3 regions of the Blautia sp. HCP3S3_C4 genome follow, and region 2 is predicted to be linked to each of the others. Evidence: predicted binding sites of a transcription regulator. Region 2 holds the regulator's gene; each other region holds the start of a gene.
What was found. The regulator Rex, encoded in region 2, represses fermentation and respiration genes when NADH is low (regulators of the CRP and FNR family bind a similar motif). The targets are predictions, from matches to a motif close to ATTGTTAANTANTTAACAAT.

Region 1: a site for Rex is predicted at 5,378-5,397, ahead of ACTNC6_RS11565 (4Fe-4S dicluster domain-containing protein). Genes of this name have one in related genera too.
Region 3: a site for Rex is predicted at 4,801-4,820, ahead of ACTNC6_RS03025 (phosphoketolase family protein). Genes of this name have one in related genera too.

Annotation. Positions count from the first base shown of each region.
Region 1 is NZ_JBQHWF010000012.1:45,949-53,749, forward strand. Features, by position in the region: gene ACTNC6_RS11545 (FAD-dependent oxidoreductase) at 1-1,156, shown strand, start outside; gene ACTNC6_RS11550 (fumarate hydratase) at 1,327-2,169, shown strand; gene ACTNC6_RS11555 (Fe-S-containing hydro-lyase) at 2,171-2,737, shown strand; gene ACTNC6_RS11560 (YoaK family protein) at 3,059-3,745, shown strand; gene ACTNC6_RS11565 (4Fe-4S dicluster domain-containing protein) at 3,830-5,335, opposite strand; gene ACTNC6_RS11570 (complex I 24 kDa subunit family protein) at 5,638-6,117, shown strand; gene ACTNC6_RS11575 (NADH-ubiquinone oxidoreductase-F iron-sulfur binding region domain-containing protein) at 6,114-7,801, shown strand, end outside.
Region 2 is NZ_JBQHWF010000010.1:101,570-109,370, forward strand. Features, by position in the region: gene alr (alanine racemase) at 62-1,219, opposite strand; gene ACTNC6_RS10560 (NAD(P)H-hydrate dehydratase) at 1,300-2,799, opposite strand; gene ACTNC6_RS10565 (redox-sensing transcriptional repressor Rex) at 2,929-3,576, opposite strand; gene abc-f (ribosomal protection-like ABC-F family protein) at 3,848-5,758, shown strand; gene ACTNC6_RS10575 (NADP-dependent isocitrate dehydrogenase) at 5,805-7,013, opposite strand; gene ACTNC6_RS10580 (S8 family peptidase) at 7,089-7,801, opposite strand, start outside.
Region 3 is NZ_JBQHWF010000002.1:240,181-247,981, forward strand. Features, by position in the region: gene ACTNC6_RS03010 (fibronectin type III domain-containing protein) at 1-526, shown strand, start outside; gene ACTNC6_RS03015 (flavodoxin family protein) at 702-1,244, shown strand; gene ACTNC6_RS03020 (LysR family transcriptional regulator) at 1,278-2,168, shown strand; gene ACTNC6_RS03025 (phosphoketolase family protein) at 2,304-4,679, opposite strand; gene ACTNC6_RS03030 (ABC transporter substrate-binding protein) at 5,165-6,340, shown strand; gene ACTNC6_RS03035 (branched-chain amino acid ABC transporter permease) at 6,508-7,392, shown strand; gene ACTNC6_RS03040 (branched-chain amino acid ABC transporter permease) at 7,406-7,801, shown strand, end outside.

The DNA of each region.
Region 1 (7,801 bases), on a different contig from region 2:
GGACTGTTTCGGCGGCGGACACTTCGCAGCAAAACCGGAACTGGTAAAGAGACTGGTAATGGAAGCTCCGGATGCGATCAAATGGCTCAACGACCTTGGCGTTGAATTTGATAAAGCAGAAGACGGAACCATGGTCACAACACACGGCGGCGGTACTTCCAGAAAAAGAATGCATGCTGCAAAAGACTATTCCGGATCAGAGATCATGCGTACCATCAGAGACGAAGTTCTGAATCTTGGTATTCCGGTCGTTGAATTTACTTCAGCCGTTGAACTTCTCAAAGATGAAAAAGGACAGGTTGCAGGTGCAGTTCTTCTCAACATGGAAACAGGAGACTATTCCGTTGCAAGAGCAAAAACTGTTGTAATTGCAACAGGCGGTGCAGGAAGAATGCATTATCAGGGATTCCCGACATCCAACCATTACGGCGCAACTGCAGACGGACTTGTACTTGGATACAGAGCCGGTGCTTCCCTTCTTTATCAGGATTCTATCCAGTATCATCCAACAGGAGCAATCTATCCGTCTCAGATCATGGGCGCTCTGGTAACAGAGAAAGTTCGTTCCGTTGGCGCACAGCTTGTCAATGCAAACGGTGAAGCTTACATCCACCCGCTTGAAACCCGTGACGTAAATGCTTCCGGTGTTATCCGTGAATGCGAAGAAGGCCGCGGTGTAGAAGTTCCTGGCGGACTCAAAGGTGTATGGCTTGATACTCCGATGATCGAGATCCTCGGCGGCGAAGGAACCATCGAAAAGAGAATCCCGGCTATGTTCCGTATGTACATGAACTACGGCATTGACATGAGAAAAGTTCCGATCGTTATTTATCCGACACTTCACTACCAGAACGGTGGTCTTGAGATTGACGGAGACGGATTCACAAAAGAAATCCCGAACCTCTTAGTTGCAGGAGAAGCAGCAGGCGGAATCCACGGAAGAAACCGACTGATGGGTAACTCTCTTCTGGACGTTATCGTATTCGGAAGAAATGCCGGTAAAAAAGCCGCTGCAAAATGCAAAAATGTAGAACTTGGCGAAATGAACCTCGATCATATCTACAAGTATGCAGACGAACTGGAGAAAGCAGGTTTACATACTGATAAAGTATCTCCGTTACTGCTTCCGAAGTATGCCCGTCACGAGCAGCGCTGATAAAAGGTCAGACAATCAGAATATAAAAGTTACTGTAACCAATATACGATAAAAATGTTCCGGTATCGGTGCCGGGGAATTGCCGTTACCGGAAACCTTTGATATAATGAAAAAGAGGATGTGTCATTGCTTAATGACATATCCGGAAATAGAGAAGGGAGCTTACCAGAATGCGTGAAGTAGAAGTAAGCAGACTTACAGATGTCATCGAAAAACTCTGTATCGAAGCAAATGAACATCTTCCGGAAGATGTAAAATGCGCCATCAAAACATGCCGCGCATGCGAAGACGGAGAGATTGCCAAGGGTATCCTTGACAATATTATTGAGAATTTTGATATTGCAGATAACGAGAACGTGCCGATCTGCCAGGATACAGGAATGGCATGTGTATTCCTTGAAATAGGACAGGATGTACATTTTGTTGGCGGAGATCTCACCGATGCGATCAATGAAGGTGTACGCCGCGGATACGACAAAGGATATTTAAGAAAATCTGTAGTAAAAGACCCGGTACGCCGTGGAAATACAGGGGACAATACACCGGCTATGATTTACACAGAAATCGTTCCTGGCGATAAAGTTAAGATCACAGTAGGACCGAAAGGTTTCGGAAGTGAGAACATGAGTCAGATCCGTATGTTCAAACCATCCGCAGGATTGCAGGGAATCAAGGACTTTATCCTTGAAGTAGTAGAGACAGCAGGTCCTAACCCATGCCCTCCAATGGTAGTTGGTGTTGGTATCGGCGGTACATTTGATAAATGTGCGCTTCTTGCAAAGAAAGCATTGATGAGACCACTGGATTCCCAGAATCCGGATCCATTTTATGCAGACCTTGAGAAAGAAATGCTTGAGAAAGTAAACAAACTTGGAATCGGACCTCAGGGATTTGGCGGAAAGACAACAGCCATCGGCCTGAATATCGAAACAATGCCGACTCATATTGCAGGTATGCCATGTGCAGTCAATATCAACTGTCATGTAACCCGTCATAAATCGGAGGTGATCTAAGATGGAAAGAAAGAAAATTACCCTTCCACTTACCAGAGAGCTGGCAAGAACTCTCCATGCAGGTGATCAGGTATTATTAACAGGTACAATCTATACATCCCGTGATGCAGGACATAAGAGAATGTGCGAAGCCCTTGCAAAAGGTGAGAAAATTCCGTTTGATCCAACAGATGCAACCATTTACTATGTAGGACCTACTCCTGCAAAACCAGGCAAAGTTATCGGTTCCGCAGGCCCTACAACCAGCGGACGTATGGATGCTTATGCACCGACGATGATGTCAGTTGGAGCAAGAGGAATGATCGGTAAAGGTGCCCGTCTTCCGGAAGTAGTAGAAGCCATGAAGAAATATGACGGTGTATACTTCGGAGCAATCGGCGGTGCAGGCGCACTTCTTGCAAAATGTATCAAGAAAGCTGAACTCATCGCATACGAAGATCTGGGAGCAGAAGCACTTCGTAAATTATATGTAGAGGATATGCCGCTTGTAGTCATCATCGACTGTGAAGGCAACAACCTTTATGAAGAAGGAAAAGCAGAATATCTCAAAGAACACGGAGATAAATAATTCTGCAGATACATAAAAAAATAACTTCCATATGCTGTAGCGATATACAGTGTATGGAAGTTCCTTTATATAACGAAAATAAACCGGATCAGAGAGCATCTGTGTTTTATCTGTTCCGGTGAATATTGGATTATATATATTGTATCCAATATATAAAAATCATATAAGCGATAATATGAATTATATCTTTTACATTTGACCTATAAACGTATAACATAAATAAACGGTAAAAGAATAAATGCAGCTATCTATACAGATGATAACAGCAAATAAACTTAAACGGGGAAAATCATGAAAGATCATAATCAACACGAGATACAAATGTCAGAAGCCTTTTTAAACAGTGCATTCCTGGCACTGTCGGGAGGGTTTCAGGATGCCTACACCTATAATGCAAGAAACGAAGTATTCTGTAATGCACAGACAGGAAACGTCGTTCTTATGAGCCAGCATTTCATGGCAGGAGAGCTGATGGCAGGACTGAGTTATTTCTTTCCAATCGTCTTTTTTGCATTTGGTGTATGGGTAGCAGAAAAAGTTCAGGCGAATTTCAAATATGCAAGAAAACTGCACTGGAGGCAGAGCATCCTGCTGGCAGAGATCCTGATCCTGTTTTCAGTAGGATTTATACCAACAGAATACAATATGCTGGCAAATGCCATGGCATCCTTTGCCTGTGCAATGCAGGTACAGTCTTTCCGCAAGGTAAACGGCTATTCCTATGCAAGCACCATGTGTATCGGAAACCTGCGCAGCGGTACTGCAGCTTTATCCGGATATTTCCGTGAGAAAAAGCCAAAACAACTGGAACAGGCAATGTACTACTTTGGAATCATCTTCATGTTTGCAGTAGGTGCAGGTATTGGCGGAAACTTATCCATTCACTTCGGAATCCGGATGATCTGGGTTTCCTGTGGATTCCTTACAATCAGTTTTCTGTTGATGTTCGTAGAAAAGTATAAACATTTTCATGAGGAACATGGACATAAAGAGCCACATCATTCCTGATTAATATTACAAAAAATAAAATGATAAATAAGAAAGCTGCCCGTAAAAAATATCAGTTTACGGACAGCTTTCTTATGTTTCATATTAGTTTAATTCAATCTCTTCCAGTTCTTTGGACGGAAGTTTCTCTGTAGAAGAAGCCAGATAACCTTTCAATGCTTTGGCAGCTTTTGCATACGGTGCATTGGTTCCGGCACCTCCCATACATCCACCAGGACATGCCATACCTTCTATCATACATCCGTTTAACTTACCAACCTTTGCCAGAGTCAGCATCTTCTTACATTCTGCCAGACTCTCCGCATGTTCGATATGTACCGGTATATCCGGATAATATTCCTTTAAGCATGCTTCGATTGCACCAGCAACACCGCCTGCAACTGCATATCCACGGCCTGCAGCAGTAGCATCATGCAGACTGGATGACGGTTCCATAGCAGCCGGATCAATTCCTTTCGCATCAAACAGTCCCCATAATTCCTCAAAAGTGATGACAAAATCAACATCACTTCGTACAGAATTACGCATAGCTTCCAGTTTCTTGGCTGCACATGGTCCGATAAATACAACATGTGCATTCGGATGTTCTTTCTTAATACTTCTTGCAGTAGCGACCATAGGAGTCAGCTCCTGGGAGATATTATCGATCATGGTCGGGAACTGCTTCTTTGCAAGCATGGACCAGGAAGGACAGCAGGAAGTGAGAAGAAATGGAAGATTACCTGTAGCAACCTCCTTTGCATAATGATGAGCTTCGCTGATGGCACCGATATCAGCACCAAGTGCAACCTCATATACTTTGGTAAATCCAAGTGCTGACAGTGCTGCATGGAATTTGCCCGGAGTTACCGCATCTCCAAACTGGCTGATATAGGCAGGTGCGATCTCTGCAATGATCTCAGTTCCTTCACGAAGTGCATGAGCCAGCTGGAAAATCTGGGACTTGTCAGAAATAGCTCCAAACGGACAGCTTACCATGCACATACCGCAGGAAACACATTTCTTATTATCAATCTGTGCACGGCCAAGTTCATCACTTCCAATTGCCTTTACACCACAAGCTCGTTCACACGGACGTTCTTTATGAGAAATAGCATCATATGGACAGACAGATTTGCATTTTCCGCATTTCACGCATTTTGTCTGATCAATATGAGATTTGCCGTTTACCATAGAGATTGCACCCTTTGGACAAGCCTGCATACATGGATGAGCCACACATCCTCTGCACATATTGCTTACCTCATACATATTAGGAGGACAGGCAGAACAGGCAGATGGGATAACCTGCATAAGCGGCGGTTCATAATATTTCTCATCAATATTGGAAGCTTCCACTCCATCAGTCAGATGAACTGCTTTATTCTCTGGACGAAGAGAAAGACCCATGGCCAGTCTTACACGCTCACTGGCAACTGCACGTTCACGGTAGATACTCTCACGGTACTGGGCCCGTTCCTGTACGATATTATACGGGATAGATTCAATATCATGGATCAGAGTATCATCAGTAGATTCAAAACCAAGTTTTGCCACTTCGGTGAAGATCTTTCGGCGAATCTGTTTTACTGGGGTATCAAGAGTTCTCATATTCTTTTGTTATCTCCTATAAATTTATTTCCGCGCTCTTTTAACGATAAAAATATATCAAAAAAGGAAGAAAATGTCATGTTTTTTATTTAACACACTTGTTAAAGGAATTGCGCATTTTTTACATGTAATTCAATGCAAAAATGAATTATATGTGAAAAACATCAAATAAATTCAGAAAAATGCAAATATGGTGTTGTGAAAAATGCATGTATAATGTATAATACAGACAGCACATATGTAAAAAGTGACTAAAGCAAAAATGCGGAGAGGTAAAAAACTAATTTTAAGGAGGGAATCGAATGTTAGACCAGTCTTATTACAAAAAAACGGATGAGATTATCGAACACTACGGACGAAAAGCGGCATCACTGATCCCGATCATGCAGGATATTCAGGCTGAATACCGCTATCTGCCGGGTGAACTGCTCACTTATGTGGCAAAAGAAATCGGAGTAAAAGAGGCGAAAGCCTACAGCGTAGCCACATTCTATGAGAACTTTTCCTTTGAGCCGAAAGGAAAATATGTCATTAAAGTCTGTGATGGTACAGCCTGCCATGTAAGAAAATCCATGCCTGTAAAAGAGGCGTTAATGAAAGAACTGGGATTAAGTCATAAGAAACATACCACAGATGATATGCTTTTTACAGTAGAGACCGTATCTTGTCTTGGTGCATGCGGACTTGCACCGACACTGACTGTAAATGATGAAGTACATCCTAAAATGACACCTGAGAAAGCAGTTGAACTTTTGAACGAATTGAGAGGTGAGTGCGTATGAGTATTAAGAGCAGGGACGACCTGTTAAACAAACAGGCAGAGGTAAATGAACAGATCAAATCCTACACCTGTCGCGTTCTTGTCTGTTCAGGGACAGGATGTATCGCATCCGGTGCCCAGAAGATTTATGATGAGATGGCAACACTCTGTGAGAGAATTGACGGTGTAACCGTTGAGATGCAGAAAGACGTGCCTCATGTAGGCGTAGTCAAAACAGGATGCCAGGGCTTATGCGAACTTGGACCTCTGATGAGAATCGAACCGTACGATTATCAGTATGTACATGTACAGCCGGAAGACTGCAAAGAAATCGTAGAGAAAACTATTCTGGAAGGTAAACCGGTAGAGAGACTGTTTTACAAGGATCATGACACTGTCTGTCCACATCCGGATGACATTCCGTTCCTGAATCAGCAGACACGTATCGTTCTGGAAAACTGTGGTAAGATCGATGCAGAATCCATTGATGAATATATCGCAGTGGGCGGCTATCAGGCCCTTGCAAAAGTACTGGGAGGAATGACTTCTCAGGAAGTCATTGACGAAGTGACGAAATCCGGTCTTCGTGGCCGTGGCGGTGCAGGCTTCCCGGCAGGTAAGAAATGGTCACAGGTTGCACGTCAGGCTGAAAAAACCCGTTATGTAGTATGTAACGGTGATGAAGGTGATCCTGGTGCATTTATGGATGGCTCCGTAATGGAAGGCGATCCATATAAGATGATTGAAGGTATGACCATCGCAGCTTACGCAGTAGGCGCAGAAGACGGTTATATTTATGTTCGTGCTGAATATCCTCTTTCTGTAAAGAGACTGAAAATGGCGATTGAACAGGCGGAAAAATACGGCCTGTTAGGTGATAATATTTTAAATTCCGGCGTAAACTTCCATTTACATATCAACAGAGGTGCCGGTGCTTTCGTATGTGGTGAAGGTTCTGCTCTTACCGCATCTATTGAAGGAAACAGAGGTATGCCTCGTGTAAAACCACCTCGTACTGTAGAGAAAGGTCTATGGGGTAAACCTACAGTTCTTAATAACGTAGAAACTTATGCCAATGTACCGAAAATCATTCTTGAAGGAGCTGACTGGTTCCGCACCATCGGTACAGAGGGAAGCCCGGGAACAAAGACCTTCTCACTGACCGGTTCTATCGAGAATACAGGTCTGATCGAAGTTCCTATGGGAACCACACTCCGCCACATTATCTATGATATTGGCGGCGGCTTAAAGAGTGGTGCAGCATTTAAGGGTGTTCAGATCGGTGGTCCGTCCGGCGGATGTCTGATCCTTGACCAGTTAGATGCACCTCTTGACTTTGATTCTGTTAAGAAATTAGACGCGATCATGGGATCCGGCGGTCTGGTAGTTATGGACGAGAATACCTGTATGGTAGAAGTTGCCAGATTCTTCATGAACTTTACTCAGCGTGAGAGCTGTGGTAAATGTGTTCCGTGTCGTGAGGGTACCAAGCGTATGCTGGAGATCCTGGAGAGAATTGTAGCCGGAAAGGGCGAAATGTCCGATCTGGATGAACTGGAAGAACTTGCAAACATGGTTCAGAACATGGCTCTGTGCGGACTTGGCAAGAGTGCGCCTCTTCCTGTAATCAGTACTCTCAAACGCTTCCGTGATGAATATGAGGAACATATCCGCGACAAGAAATGCCGCGCAAAAGTATGTACAGC
Region 2 (7,801 bases):
CCTGTGTATACATGCGTGGTTGATTTTCCTTTATGGCTCTGCCGCCAGAAGGCATTTACCTTTAATTGTATTTTTCGGTTTCCTTTCCGTCCTTTATATAGACTCTGGGAACCCTGTCACTGATCTCGCAGGCGAATTCATAGGAAAAACGCCCGGAAAGATCACCCATCTCCTCAATACTGATAAATTCATCTCCGTCTCTGCCGATCAATGTAACCTGGTCTCCCTTCTTCGCATCCGGGATTTCTGTCACATCTATCATGAACTGATCCATGCAGACTCTGCCCAGGATTGGTGCCTTCTTTCCATGGACCAGAACCCATCCTTTGCCAGAAAGCTGTCTGGGGTAACCATCCGCATAGCCCACCGGCACTGTTGCCACACGAAGCTTCCTGTCTGCCACATAGGTTCCTCCATAGCTGATCGCCGTGCCCGGAAGTACATCCTTTACATATGTAATATGGCTCTTTAACTCCAAAACCGGAGACAATTTCACAATATCCCTCTCCACCTGAGCAGAAGGATAGATGCCATAGATTGTAATTCCTGCTCTGACAATGCTTAAATTTGCTTCCGGAATACGGATAATACCTGCACTGTTGGAGCAGTGGCGCAGAGGAATCTCAATTCCTGCCTCTGAAAGCAGACTGCAAAAATCCAGGTAACGCTTCAGCTGAACCATGGCAGGACTTCTGTCATACTCATCTGCCCTTGCAAAATGAGTAAACATTCCTTCAATCTCCAACCCGGGAAGTGCTGCGATTTTTTTGATTTCCTCCACGCTTGACGGTTCATCGGCAAAACCGATTCTGGTCATACCCGTATCCAGCGCAAGATGAATATGTATGGTCTTTCCCTGAGACACAGCCTCTGCGGAAAGCTTTGCAGCCTCCTGATATTCACACACAGCAGGGCGCAGATCATAAGAAACCAGCTCAGGATAAAATTCCTCAAATATAATTCCCAGGATCAGGACAGGCTTGGTGATCCCTGCCTTTCTCAGAGCAATGGCCTCCTCTGCTGTAGCAACAGCAAATCCCCAGATATAATCATAACCCTCTATCATATGGGCAATCTGCACAGCGCCATGACCATAAGCATTTGCCTTGATCACAGCGATCATTTTTGTGTCACTGGCAATATTTTTTCTCATCTGGCGGAAATTTTCCTCCACTGCATCCAGAGAAATCACTGCTTTTACTCGGTTACATTTTTCCATAATAATCTCTTCCTCTTTTTGTATTCTTTATCTGTCCCACATTCCATCAAAGAAACTCCGGACACTCAAAATCTCTTCCTCTACTGCACCTTCAGCACTTCAGGCAGAAACCGGATAATATCCCTGGCAGTCATGCCTCTTTCTCCCACATTCTCAGCTGCCATATCTCCTGCCAGTCCATGGATCAGTACTCCCAGCGCTGCCATCTGACCATAAGCAGGCTTTTTTTCTGCTGCCAGAAACATGCATAAAACTCCTGCCAGTACACCGCTTAATACATCTCCGCTGCCAGCAGTAGCCATGCCTGCATTACCACTCATATTCAGATATTGTTCCCCTTTCTCAGAGGCCACTACTGTACAGGCATCCTTCAGGACACATACTGTATGAGTCTCTTCTGCATACAGGGAAGCAGTCTCTGCCAGGTTTTCCCGGATCTCACCGATGCTTTTCCCGGTCAGGCGGCTCATTTCTCCCAGATGGGGAGTGAGAATTACCTGTTCTCCCAGATATTTCTTCCATTCTCCATGTACTGCCAGCAGATTCAGGCCATCTGCATCCAGGATCACAGGCTTACCACACCAGGCAGCATGAGACAGGAACCACTGTACCCTTTCTCTGCTCTCTCCTGACATCCCCAGTCCAGGTCCGATCACAAGCACATCGCACCAGTCCAGTATTTCCTGATTGCTTTTCTCATTAAACTTACAGGTAACCATAACCTCCGGAAGCTGTGACTGAAGAGGAATCCTGTTCTCCTCCACAGTCTGAACCTTCACCATACCTGCCGAAGCTCTGAGTGCCGCAGCACTGCTCAGGCAGGAAGCCCCGCACATTCCGCGGGAGCCGGCTATCAGAAGCACTTTTCCGAAAGTTCCCTTGTTTCCCCAGGGAATTCTGGAGGGCAGCATTGACAGATCCTCTTTCTCCAGATAAGCCATAGAGGGATCTCTGTCCGGATTTGCATAAATCCCTATATCTGCAACGATCAGCTCTCCTGCATACATTCTTCCCGGATAAAAGCACAGCCCCCTTTTACAAAAAGCAAAGGTTACTGTAAGATCTGCCCGAAATCCGATCCCCATTTCCCGGCCTGTATCTCCGTTGATGCCGGAAGGAATATCCACAGCCACCCGGAAAGCCCCGGACTGGTTCAGCATGTGGATGATTTCTGCATATCTGCCCTCTACAGGTCTGGACAGACCAACCCCCAAAAGGGCATCTACTATAATAGTATATTCATCCGGCTGCAGGTTATGCTCCAAAGGTACCTGATAATATTTGGCGATCTGCAGCTGCTGCCTGGCCTGGTCTGTCAGCTTCTCCTCCTGACCGGCCAGATAAATCCCGACTTTGATCCCCTTTAGATGGAGAAGTCTGGCAATGGCCATCCCGTCACCGCCATTATTGCCATTTCCGCACACCACCAGTACACGATCCTTGTTACCCAGATATTTTTCCATAGCCTCCACTGTTTTCAGTGCAGCTCTTTCCATAAGTACCATACCCGGAACCCCGGCAGATTCTATTGTGTTCCGGTCCAGCCCTTTCATTTCACCGGCTGTTACCACAGGTTTCATTCAGCCACCTCCTGTCATTGGAAACAGTATACACCTATTTTTTCAAAAAGAAAAGCTATGATCTAACGACCACAGCCATTCAAATCGTCACCGTCCCCTCTGCTGCCGGCAACTACATATGTACTATTATTACTGGTTCTCATGTTCCTTACGATATTCACTCAGATTATAGGAAAGGGTCATCAGGCTCTCTGACAGATGTACATTTTCTACCATAACATCCTCCGGTGCATCCAGATCAATATGTGCAAAGTTCCAGATTGCCTTGATCCCGTTTTCTATGAGAATCTTCGCCATTTCCTTGGCCTTTGCCTTAGGTAAGGTCAAAATCGCAATCTCCACATTATTCTCTTTGAGAAAAAGGGGAAGGTCACTAAGCATCTGTATCTCAATTCCCCTTACTGCAATGCCCTCCAGCACAGGGTTTACATCAAAAATACCAACCAGCCGAAAACCGCGCTTCTCAAAATCTACATAATTTGCCAAAGCCTGTCCCAGATTACCGGCACCCAGGATAATCATCGGGTGCACTGTGTCAAGTCCCAGAATCTTACCGATTTCAGTATATAAATAACGTACATTATATCCATATCCCTGCTGTCCGAATCCACCGAAATTATTCAGGTCCTGACGGATCTGTGAAGCAGTCACGTGCATTTTCTTGCTGAGATCGTTGGACGAGATCCGTTCTACATTCTCCTCCATCAGTTCTCCCAGATAACGGTAATATCGAGGCAAACGTTTGATCACCGCTTTTGAAATTTCCTTAGGTTCCACAAATATTCCCTCCTTATATATCCTAGGTCAATTATAACCAAATGTTATTTTATTGTCAAATTAAATTTGTACTTTATTTACAAATTTTTATCATTAAATTTAGACTATCTGATAGAATGTGCAAAATTTCATCCAAATCATAAATTAAAACACTTTTTTTCTTTCAAAAACAGTCCGGTTCAGTTATAATAAATTCTGTATGTGTACATTTCAGCAGTCAAAGCGGATATTCGCAGGCTGCTGCAATAATATAAATTTCGGAGGAATTTGTATGATCCTATCATGTCAGAATATCTGCAAATCCTTTGGCGAGAAGGTAATCCTTCAGGATGCCAGCTTCCATATAGAGGACAGGGAAAAGGCAGCCCTGATCGGCAACAACGGTGCAGGCAAAACCACCCTGCTGCGTATTATCATCCACGAACTGTCCCCGGATTCCGGAAATGTTATTCTTGCCAAAGATAAAAGCATCGGTTACCTGGCCCAGTACCAGGATATCCATGGACACCACACCATCTATGAGGAGCTGATCTCTACTAAGCAGCACATCATTGATATGGAAAACCGTCTCCGCTCCATGGAGCATGAAATGAAAACTGCTGCCGGGGAAGCCCTGGACAGCCTGATGAACACCTATACCAGACTGAGCCATCAGTTTGAGCTTGAGAACGGTTATGCATATAAAAGCGAGATTATGGGTGTATTAAAGGGACTTGGCTTTACAGAGGAGGACTTCGAAAAACAGATTGAAACTCTTTCCGGCGGTCAGAAAACCCGGGTTGCCCTGGGCAAGCTTCTGCTCTCCAATCCTGACATTCTTCTGCTGGATGAGCCCACCAACCACCTGGATATGGAAAGCATTTCCTGGCTGGAAACCTATCTGCTGAATTATCCGGGAGCTGTTTTTATTGTCTCCCATGACCGTTATTTCCTGGATAAGGTTGTCACTAAGGTAGTAGAGATTGAAGCCGGCAATATGCGAATGTACAGCGGCAATTACTCTGCCTACGCTCTGAAAAAAGCCCAGCTCAGGGATGCCCAGTATAAAGCTTACTTAAATCAACAGCGGGATATTAAGCACCAGGAGGCGGTCATTGCCAAGCTGAAATCCTTTAACCGTGAGAAATCTATCAAACGTGCCGAAAGCCGTGAAAAAATGCTGGATAAGGTGCAGCGGATCGAAAAGCCTCTGGAGATCCAGAATCAGATGCGGATTTCCCTGGAGCCCAGATACATCAGCGGAAATGATGTACTCACTGTGGAGGATTTATCCAAAGCTTTTCCCGGACAGACTTTGTTTTCCAATATTTCTTTTGACATTAAGCGTGGGGAACGGGTGGCTCTCATCGGCAATAACGGTACCGGCAAAACTACCATGCTGAAAATCCTTAACGGTCTGGTAGACGCTGACAGCGGACGCTTTGCTCTCGGCTCCAAGGTACAGATTGGATATTATGATCAGGAGCACCATGTACTCCACATGGAAAAAACTATTTTCCAGGAAATTTCAGACACTTATCCAACGCTTACAGAGACAGAAATCCGAAATATGCTGGCAGCCTTTCTCTTCACAGGGGATGACGTATTTAAGCTGATCTCTGCCCTCTCCGGTGGCGAGAGAGGCCGTGTATCCCTGGCAAAGCTTATGCTGTCAGAGGCCAACTTCCTGATCCTGGATGAGCCTACCAACCATCTGGACATTGCCTCCAAGGAAATCCTGGAGGAGGCTTTAAACAGCTATACCGGTACTGTACTCTATGTCTCCCATGACCGATATTTTATCAATCAGACAGCCACTAGGATTCTGGATCTGACCAATCAGGCCATTGTAAACTACATTGGTGACTATGATTATTATCTGGAAAAGCGGGAAGAGCTTACAGAAAAATATGCTCCGGCAGCAGCCCAGGCTGAAGCAGAGGTCAAACAAGCCTCAGACAATAAGCTTTCCTGGCAGCAGCAGAAGGAAGAGCAGGCGCGGCAGAGAAAGCGTGAAAATGAATTAAAGAAGGTGGAAGCCCGGATCGAAGAACTGGAAATCAGAGATAAGGAAATCGATGAAACCATGGTTCTCCCGGATATATGCACCAATGTGGCAGAATGCGCCAGATTAAGCAAAGAAAAGACAGCCATCACAGAAGAACTGGAGGGCTTATATGAAAAATGGGAAGAGCTTGCATAATGCAGGCCCTTCCCTTTTTATTTTGTATCTTATATCAGATTGCCTCTTACATCAGGGATGTAAGCTTTTCACGGATTGCTTTAATAAACTGCTCACTGTTTAATACTTCTACATCCTTTAAGGTTGTGATCAGAGCCAGATCCTTGGTCATTCTGCCATCCTCGATGGTTCCCAGAGTGGCTTTTTCCAGCTTATCTGCAAATTCCATCAGTTCTTGATTGCCGTCCAGCTCTCCTCTCTTTCTGAGAGCACCTGTCCATGCAAAAATAGTAGCAACGGAATTGGTGGAAGTCTCTTCCCCTTTCAGGTGACGATAATAATGTCTCTGTACAGTTCCATGTGCAGCCTCATATTCATAATATCCATCCGGAGATACCAGCACAGAAGTCATCATTGCCAGAGAACCAAAAGCAGAGGAAACCATATCACTCATAACATCTCCGTCATAGTTCTTGCAGGCCCAGATAAATCCCCCTTCTGCCTTCATAACACGGGCAACGATATCATCAATCAGGCTGTAGAAATATTCAATTCCGGCAGCCTCAAATTTCTCTTTGAACTCCTGCTCATAAACCTCTGCAAAAATCTCCTTGAAGCGTCCGTCATAAATCTTGGAGATCGTATCCTTGCCTCCAAACCACAGGCTCTGCTTTGTATCCAGTGCATAATTAAAGCAGCACTTTGCAAAGCTTGTGATGGATGCATCCAGGTTATGCATTCCCTGAAGGACACCTGCACCCTCATAATGATGGATCAGTTCCTTTTTCTCCTCACCGTTCTCACCCTTAAACAGCAGATAGGCATCTCCCGGTCCGTCAATATACATTTCTGTATTCTTATATACATCTCCATAAGCGTGACGGGCAATGGTAATGGGTTTCTTCCAGTTTTTTACGCATGGCTCAATCCCTTTCACTACAATAGGGGCACGGAACACGGTTCCGTCCAGAATGGCACGGATGGTACCGTTAGGACTTTTGTACATTTTTTTCAGTGTGTACTCTTCCATTCTGGCTTTATTGGGAGTGATGGTCGCACATTTTACAGCAACGCCATATTTCTTTGTAGCTTCTGCTGCATCTACAGTTACCTGATCATCTGTTTCATTTCTGTATTCCAGGCCAAGATCATAGTACTCTGTGTTCAGATCAATAAAAGGAAGAAGAAGCTCATCCTTGATCATCTTCCAGAGGATTCGGGTCATCTCGTCTCCGTCCATCTCCACAAGCGGTGTCTGCATCTGAATTTTTTTCATAAAGATCCTCCTCTTTGTACGGGTTTATCCCTTTAGCATTTTACAGTAACTGTTCAGCGCTACTACACTGAAGCATTACATTTTACGTATCATTTTAACGGAAATAGATTCGTTCGTCAATGCCTGTTTCATATCCAGTTCTCCTGAGCCCTGCAGATTCCTGGGCAGCCCCAGGTCTCTGGCCGATTCCTTCAGGCATCTTTTGATTTCCACATTGGTAAGGGTAGGATATTTTTGCAGAAGAAGGGCTGCAGCGCCACTGACTAAGGGTGTGGACATAGAGGTTCCGCTTTTTACTCCATAGGCAAAATCCGTTCCCGGAGCGCAGGACAGAATACGATTACCCGGAGCTACCAGATCCGGCTTACAGATGCACTCTGAGGTAGGTCCCCGCCCGGAAATAGCCGTTCTGCCTGTAAGCAGGTCGCTTGATCCCACAGTGATGATCTTACGGCTGCTGCCCGGAGCTGTAACACTTCCTGACCGGGGACCCTGATTTCCTGCAGCAGCCACCACTACCAGCCCTGCATCCCACAGTCTTTCCACCCCTTCGATCAGCTGTCTGTGATCCTGTTTTTCCCTGCAGGTTGTCCCTATGGAAATATTTACTACCTGAATCCCGTAAGCATCTTTATTTTTCAGAATCCAGTCAAAGGCCCGCAATACATCCCTCTTTTTTCCATTTCCATATCTGTCAAGTATCTTCAGGGCAACCAGATTGCACTCCGGGGCGATTCCCCTGATTCTTCCTCCTGAAGCGCTCCCATCGCCGCCGATAATGCCGCTTA
Region 3 (7,801 bases), on a different contig from region 2:
ATATTATATTGCGGATATTACAAACAGTGACACGGATTCAGCAGGAGAGAATGGTGAGCTTTTCCTGAACACACCTGCCAGAGGAAGTGTTTCAAAAGGTTATACTTATGAGACTGAGGGCGGAGATATCTATTTCAAATATGATTCAGATACAAGAAGGGCCTATGGAACAGGAGCTTCCTCCATTCTGCAGATGACAAATGTAGAATATAATGTGGAAAGCACCACAGTAAAGCCTTCCAGACCGACGATCAGCAGTATTTCCAACAAAAATGCAAGAAGACTTACACTTACCTGGAAGAAATCCAGAAATGCAAAAGGATATGAAATCTACCGCAGGATCGGGACAACAGGTTCTTATAAGAGAGCTGCAGTGATCAAATCCGGTTCTACGGTACGATACACAAATACAGGTCTGAAAAAAGGAACGAAATATTATTACAGAATCCGTGCATATGCTTATAATGCCCAGGGGAAAAAGGTATACAGCAGATGGTCGGATATGAAATATAAAGCTTCCAGATAAATAAAATAATAAAAAATAATTTAAGCCATCTGGCAGGACAAGAACCGGTATCTGAGAGCAGAATAAGAAATGATTTTTCTGCTCTGATATAAAGACAAATGAAACAGCTTCATGTAAATGGATGGATAGTTCTTTGCATGGAGCTGCTTTTTATGGAAAGATAAGGAAGGCAGAAATGAAAACATTAATTTTTAACGGATCGCCCAGAAAAAAAGGTGAGACAGCGTATATGATCAAGACATTGCAGGAAAAACTTGGCGGGGAATTTAAGGTAGTGGATGCATACAGAGCCAGAATAAGTCCATGTATAGACTGCAGGTGGTGTTTTGAACATGCAGGATGTGCGGTACAGGATGAGTGGCAGGAAATTCTTTCTTTTATTGAAGAGTGCGATCATATTGTGATAGCTTCACCTGTATATTTTGAAGAGGTGACGGGAATGCTTCTTGCTGTGCTGAGCAGGCTTCAGACATATTTCAGTGCCAGGTATCTCCGCAAGGAAGAACCTGTCCCCAAAAAGAAAACAGGAGCAGTCCTTCTGGCAGCAGGGAGCATTGGACCGAGAGAAAAAGCGGAAAGTACAGCAGAAATGCTGCTCCGCCAGATGAGCTGTGACAGTCTGGGAACTGTCTATGTGAATCGCACAGATAAAGTACCGGTAAGAGACCGTGAGGATATTATACAGGAAATAGAAGAGCTGGCAGAGAAATTGAGATAAATGTGGACCTGAGGATAACGGACGGAGAATGATATGAACACAAATTTTGAATATTATAAGGTGTTTTATTATGTATCGAAATATGAAAATCTGACTAAGGCGGCTGCTGTATTAAAGACAAGCCAGCCAGCAGTGACCAGAACCATACATAATCTGGAAAATATGCTTGGCTGTAGATTGTTTACCAGAAGTAAAAGCGGAATGAAACTTACCCCTGAGGGAAAGGTTTTTTATCAGTATGTAGCTGCAGGATGTGCACAGTTCTTTAAGGCGGAAGACAATCTGAATAACCTGATCAGCCTTGAGAATGGGACTATTTATATCAGTGCTACAGAAACTGCTCTTCACTGTTATCTGTTTGAGGCAGTGAGAGATTTCAATATACAGTATCCAAATGTGCATTTTAAGATATTAAATAACAGCACGACAGATTCGGTAAATGCACTGAAGGAAGGAAAAGTAGATCTTGCTGTTGTATCGGCTTCTTTGCAGGTGTCAGAACCTTTGAGGATGAAGGTAGTGAGGAAGTATAAGGAAATCCTAATCGGCGGGAATCGTTTCGCTGAGCTGAAGGGAAGAAAAACCTCTCTGGAAGAATTATCTTCTTATCCATGGATCAGCCTGACTTCTGAAGCAATCACCAGACAGTTTCTGAATGCATATTTTGAAAAGAATGGTTTGCAGTTTTCGCCGGATGTGGAGCTGGCAACTACAGATATGATCCTTCCTGCCGTGCGTTATAATATGGGAATCGGATTTCTTCCGGAAGAATTTGCCAGGGAAGATCTGGCATCTGAAAAGGTTTTTGAGATTGATGTAAATGAGACCTTTCCGGAGAGAAGTATTATTTTGATCCATGATACGGAATATCCTCAGAGCATTGCATCCAAGGCATTTCAGAAGTTTTTAACAGACAGAAAATAAGTGCTCAGGCTCAAATATGGGAGAATAGAGACTTAAAATATAGTAAAAGTAAACAGCCGTCAGGAATTGACCAAATGTGGATTTCCTGACGGCTGTCTGTAAGATTAGGAATTTATCATTTTGTCTTGTAAGAGATTATTTATGCCACTCCCAGTTTCTGACCTCTTCCAGATCCTGGCCATATTCAGCAATGTACTGTTTGTGCTCAACAAGCTTGTCGTTCATCTTCTGAATTAAGAAGGAACCTTTGTTTCCAAGCTGTGGAAGATGCATGATGGCATCCTTTACAAGGTTGAAACGGTCGATCTGGTTCTGTACACGCATATCGAATGGAGTAGTGATAGTACCTTCCTCCTGATATCCGTGAACAGAAATGTTGCGGTTGTGACGTTCATAAGTAAGCTCATGGATCAGTGTTGGATATCCGTGGAATGCGAAGATGACAGGTTTATCTTTTGTAAAGATTGCATCATATTCTGCGTCACTTAAACCGTGTGGATGTTTGTGGTCGGATTCCAGTTTGAACAGGTCCACAACATTAACAACACGAATCTTAAGTTCCGGCATTTCATCACGAAGGATAGTAACTGCAGCCATGATCTCAAGTGTAGGTGTATCACCGCAGCAAGCCATAACAACGTCTGGCTCTTCCCCACAGTCATTACTTGCCCACTCCCAGATACCGATACCCTGTGTGCAGTGCTTAACAGCCTGCTCCATGGTCAGCCACTGGCAGCTTGGATGTTTGGAAGCTACGATTGCGTTTACATAGTTCTTACTCTTGATGCAGTGATCGAAGCAGGAGAGTAAGCAGTTAGCGTCCGGTGGTAAGTACATACGAACCACGTCTGCTTTCTTATTTGCAATGTGATCTAAGAATCCAGGATCCTGATGAGTAAATCCGTTGTGATCCTGCTGCCATACATTGGATGTCAGGATGAAGTTCAGGGATGCAATGGGCTGTCTCCAGGAAAGCTGGTTGCAAACTTTCAGCCATTTTGCATGCTGGGCTGCCATGGAGTCAACGATACGGATGAAAGCTTCATAGCTTGCGAAGAAGCCATGACGACCTGTTAACAGGTAACCTTCCAGCCATCCTTCACACATATGCTCACTGAGCATACTGTCCATAATACGTCCGTCTCTTGCAAGGCAGTCATCAGTATCAAGCATTTCTGCGTTCCAGTCACGTTTCTGATATTCAAATACTTTGTACAGACGGTTGGACATGCTTTCATCTGGTCCAAAGATACGGAAGTTCTTGTTTTCTTCATTCAGTTTGAAGATGTCGCGGATGTATCCGCCAAGTTCGATCATATCCTGAGCTTTTGTTTTGCCAGGCTGTACTTCAATACCGTAATCGCGGAAGTCCGGAAGACGAAGATCTTTCAGAAGAAGTCCGCCATTTGCATGTGGGTTGGCACCGAGACGTGCATTTCCCTTAGGAGCCAGTTCAGCCAGTTCAGGGAGCAGGCGTCCGTTTTTATCAAACAGCTCCTGAGGACGATAGCTTTCCAGCCACTCCTTCAGAAGTTCAAGATGTTCCGGTTTTTCCATAGTGATCGGAACCTGATGAGCACGGAAGGAACCTTCAATCTGAAGTCCGTCAACAACCTTAGGACCTGTCCATCCTTTAGGAGTACGGAGGACGATCATTGGCCATACCGGACGTTCCGGATCATTGTTCTCACGGGCGTTCTTCTGGATTGCTTTGATTTCCTCGATTACTGTGTCCATTGTCTCAGCCATCTTCTTGTGCATTGTCATTGGATCGTCGCCTTCAACGAAGTATGGCTTCCATCCACAGCCCTTGAAGAAGCATTCAAGCTCTTCGTGGGAAAGACGGGAGAAGATAGTCGGATTGCTGATCTTATATCCATTTAAGTGAAGAATAGGAAGTACAGCACCGTCAGTAATCGGGTTCAGGAATTTGTTGGACTGCCAGGATGTCGCCAGAGGACCAGTCTCAGCTTCGCCATCGCCTACAACAGTAGTTGCAATCAGATCAGGGTTGTCAAATACAGCTCCGAAAGCATGAGCGATGGAGTAACCAAGCTCGCCACCTTCATTAATGGAACCAGGTGTTTCCGGTGCGCAGTGGCTTGGAACTCCGCATGGGAAGGAGAACTGTTTGAACATTTTCTTCATACCTTCCTCATCCTGGCTGATGTTAGGATAAACTTCGCTGTAGGAACCTTCCAGATAGGTGTTGGCGATCATGAAGTTTCCGCCATGTCCAGGACCGGAAAGCAGGATCATATCAAGGTCATAACGTTTGATGACACGGTTGCAGTGTGCATAAATGAAGTTCTGTCCTGGTACAGTTCCCCAGTGACCAACAATTTTTTTCTTGATCTGATCCATAGTTAATGGCTCTCTCAGAAGCGGATTGTCAAGAAGATAGAGCTGTCCGGCAGACAGATAGTTAGCTGCACGCCAGTAAGCATCGATTTTGTCAAGCATTTCCTGGTTTAAAGGCTGCTTTTCCAGACATAATTTGTTGTCTTCCATTTTCTTACCTCTTTCTTTGTCTTTGATGTGTATAGTTAAAGATGTCGAAGATATCTGTATAAGAAACTTTCTGATGACAATTAATAGGAAACGCTTCTTAACAGATAAGTTGGAGTGTTGCTTTGTTATTTTTTTAACCGAACACATCCTATCATATCAGAAACAGAACGTAAAATAGCAATATTGCATTATAATTATAAGTTTTTGATATGGATATTAATTGGAAAATATATTGAAATAAGAAATTAATACTTGTAATATGGATTACAGGGTGTTATAATTTATTTTAAGCAAAGGTGCTGAAGAGAAATCTTCGGCACCTTTTTTGTTTAAAGTCCGTTATCCGGGGCTTTAAACATTAAAAAAATTTGAATTTTACTTGCGTAAAGTGATAAAGCATGGTATAATTCAAAAAATGTATGAGGTATGAGGACAGATGTTCTCCGAGAAAAAACAACCAAATTATCTTAAAGGAGGAAATTATTATGAAGAAAAGAGTTTTAGCCGTATTACTTAGCGCAGCAGTAGCAGTATCTATGGTGGCAGCCACAGCAGCAACTGCATTTGCAGCTGACACAGTAAAGATTGGTGTATATGAACCGGCATCCGGCGACAATGGTGCAGGCGGTAAACAGGAGACGCTGGGTATCCAGTATGCCAACAGTGTACAGCCTACCGTAGAGATTGATGGCAAGGAATATAATGTAGAGCTGGATATTGTTGATAATGAATCCTCCAATGATAAAGGACCATCTGCTGCATCCAAGCTGGTAAGTGATGGAGTTTCTGTTGTACTTGGATCTTACGGTTCCAGTGTTGCCATCGCAGCATCTGATATTTTCAAACAGGGCGGGGTTCCTGCAATCGGTGTTACATGTACCAATCCACAGGTAACTCAGGGAAATACCCATTATTTCCGTATCTGTTTCCTGGATCCTTTCCAGGGTACTGTACTTGCAAACTTTGCAAGTGACAAATTTAAAGCAAAAAAAGCCTATGTGCTGACAAAACAGGGTGATGATTATTCTGCCGGTCTTGGACATTACTTTACAAAAGCATTTGAGGATGCAGGCGGTGAAGTTGTATCTGATACATTCCCGGAAGGAAACAGTGATTTCGCTTCCTATGTAACAACAGCTAAGAATGAAGGGGCAGATGTATTCTTTGCACCGGTTTCCACAGAGGCAGCAGCCCTGATCATTGACCAGGCAGCTTCCCAGGGACTGGAGGCTCCTCTTCTTGCAGGCGATACCTGGGATTCCAATGTTATCCTGAATGCTGTTAAAGGCAAAGATCTTCAGCTTTATGTAACAACCTTCTACCAGGAGGGTGGTAACAAAGAATTTGATGAAGGTATGAAAGAATTTGTAAATTCTGATTCCACAAACAAAGCCAACAATGGTGGAAATGATACCATCGCTGCTGTATCTGCCATGGGCTACGATGCATACTTTACAGCTCTGGAGGCACTGAAGGGAGCTGGCTCCACAGATCCGGCAAAGGTAAATGAAGCACTCTGGGATGTTAAGTATGACGGCGTATGCGGACACATCGAATTTGACAAGGAAAACGGGGATGCAGTAAGAGATACAGCATATGTAAAACAGGCAAATACAGAGACCGGTGCATGGGAATTTGTAGGAGAACAGGGAATTAAATAATCTTTTTACTTATAAAACTGCAGTCGTGATATTAAAATGAATATCAGTAAGTAGCAGGGTATTTCCCGAGAAAGATACCTGACTGCTCCGGTGTTAGGGATGATGCATCTCTTAGCCGGAGCAGTTTTGGTTGATTATTATAAATCGTAAGCATAAGGAGAAATTATATGGAATGGTTCAGCAGAAATCTGCCCTATTTGCTGGCAGGTATTTCAGTAGGCGGACAGTACGCACTGATTGCCATAGGATATACCATGGTATATGGTATTCTGCGACTGATCAATTTCGCCCATGGTGATATTTTTATGGTCGCAGGTCTGATTATGATATATGCATCCACGGTTATGCCCATGTATATATCTATCCCTTTAGTATTAGTTGCAACTGTTGTGATTGGTTTTCTGGTAGAACGTGTGGCTTACAAGCCTCTGCGGTCTGCACCCAGAATGTCCATCATGATCTCAGCGATCGGTGTTTCCTATCTGCTGCAGAATCTTGCTTTGTACATAACTGGAGGTCTGGCACAGCAGTATCCGGCAATCCCATGGATCAGTGATACTATTACAGTATTTGGTGCTACCACAAAACGTGTAACAGTGATCACGCCCTTTCTGACAATTATTCTTGTAATCGCCCTGGTTGCCCTGATCAAATATACAAAGATCGGTATGGCCATGCGCGCAGCATCCAAGGATTTTGAGACTTCACAGCTTATGGGAATCAAGATCAATTCGGTCATTAGTATGACCTTTATTATCGGTTCTTTCCTGGCAGCAGTGGGAAGCCTTCTGTTTTTTACAAACTATACAGGTGTTACTCCTACTGTAGGTGCTATGCCTGGCCTGAAAGCTTTTGTAGCAGCTGTTTTCGGAGGTATCGGTTCTATCCCCGGTGCGGTGATCGGAGCGTTTATCATCGGTATCTGTGAGAATATTATTAAGGGTATGGGCTGGACGACCTTCTCAGATGCATTTACCTTTGCATTGCTGATCGTCATCCTTATTGCCAAACCAACCGGACTTTTCGGTGAGAAATCTACAGATAAGGTTTAAGGAGGCAGATATTATGACAAAGAAGAAAGAAACGATCATAAGCGTTGCCTTAATCGCTGCCTTACTGATCGTATTATATGTGCTGGAGCAGATTCTTCCGTCTACCTCCATGCTTTTTACAGTTTTGAAAAAAGGCGCTATTTATGCGTTGGTTGCAGTTTCCATGAATCTGTTAAACGGATTCACAGGACTGTTCTCTCTGGGACAGGCAGGATTTATGCTTCTGGGTGCCTATACCTATGGAATCCTTACCATTCCGGTGGAACAGAGAGAAAATGTATATATGTATTTTGACGGCGGTATTGTACAGTTTACTGTGCCGGTTTTTATTGCACTGATCGCAGCCGGTGTGGTTGCAGCGATTTTTGCATATCTTATCGGTTTGCCTGTGCTTCGCCTGAAAAGCGAT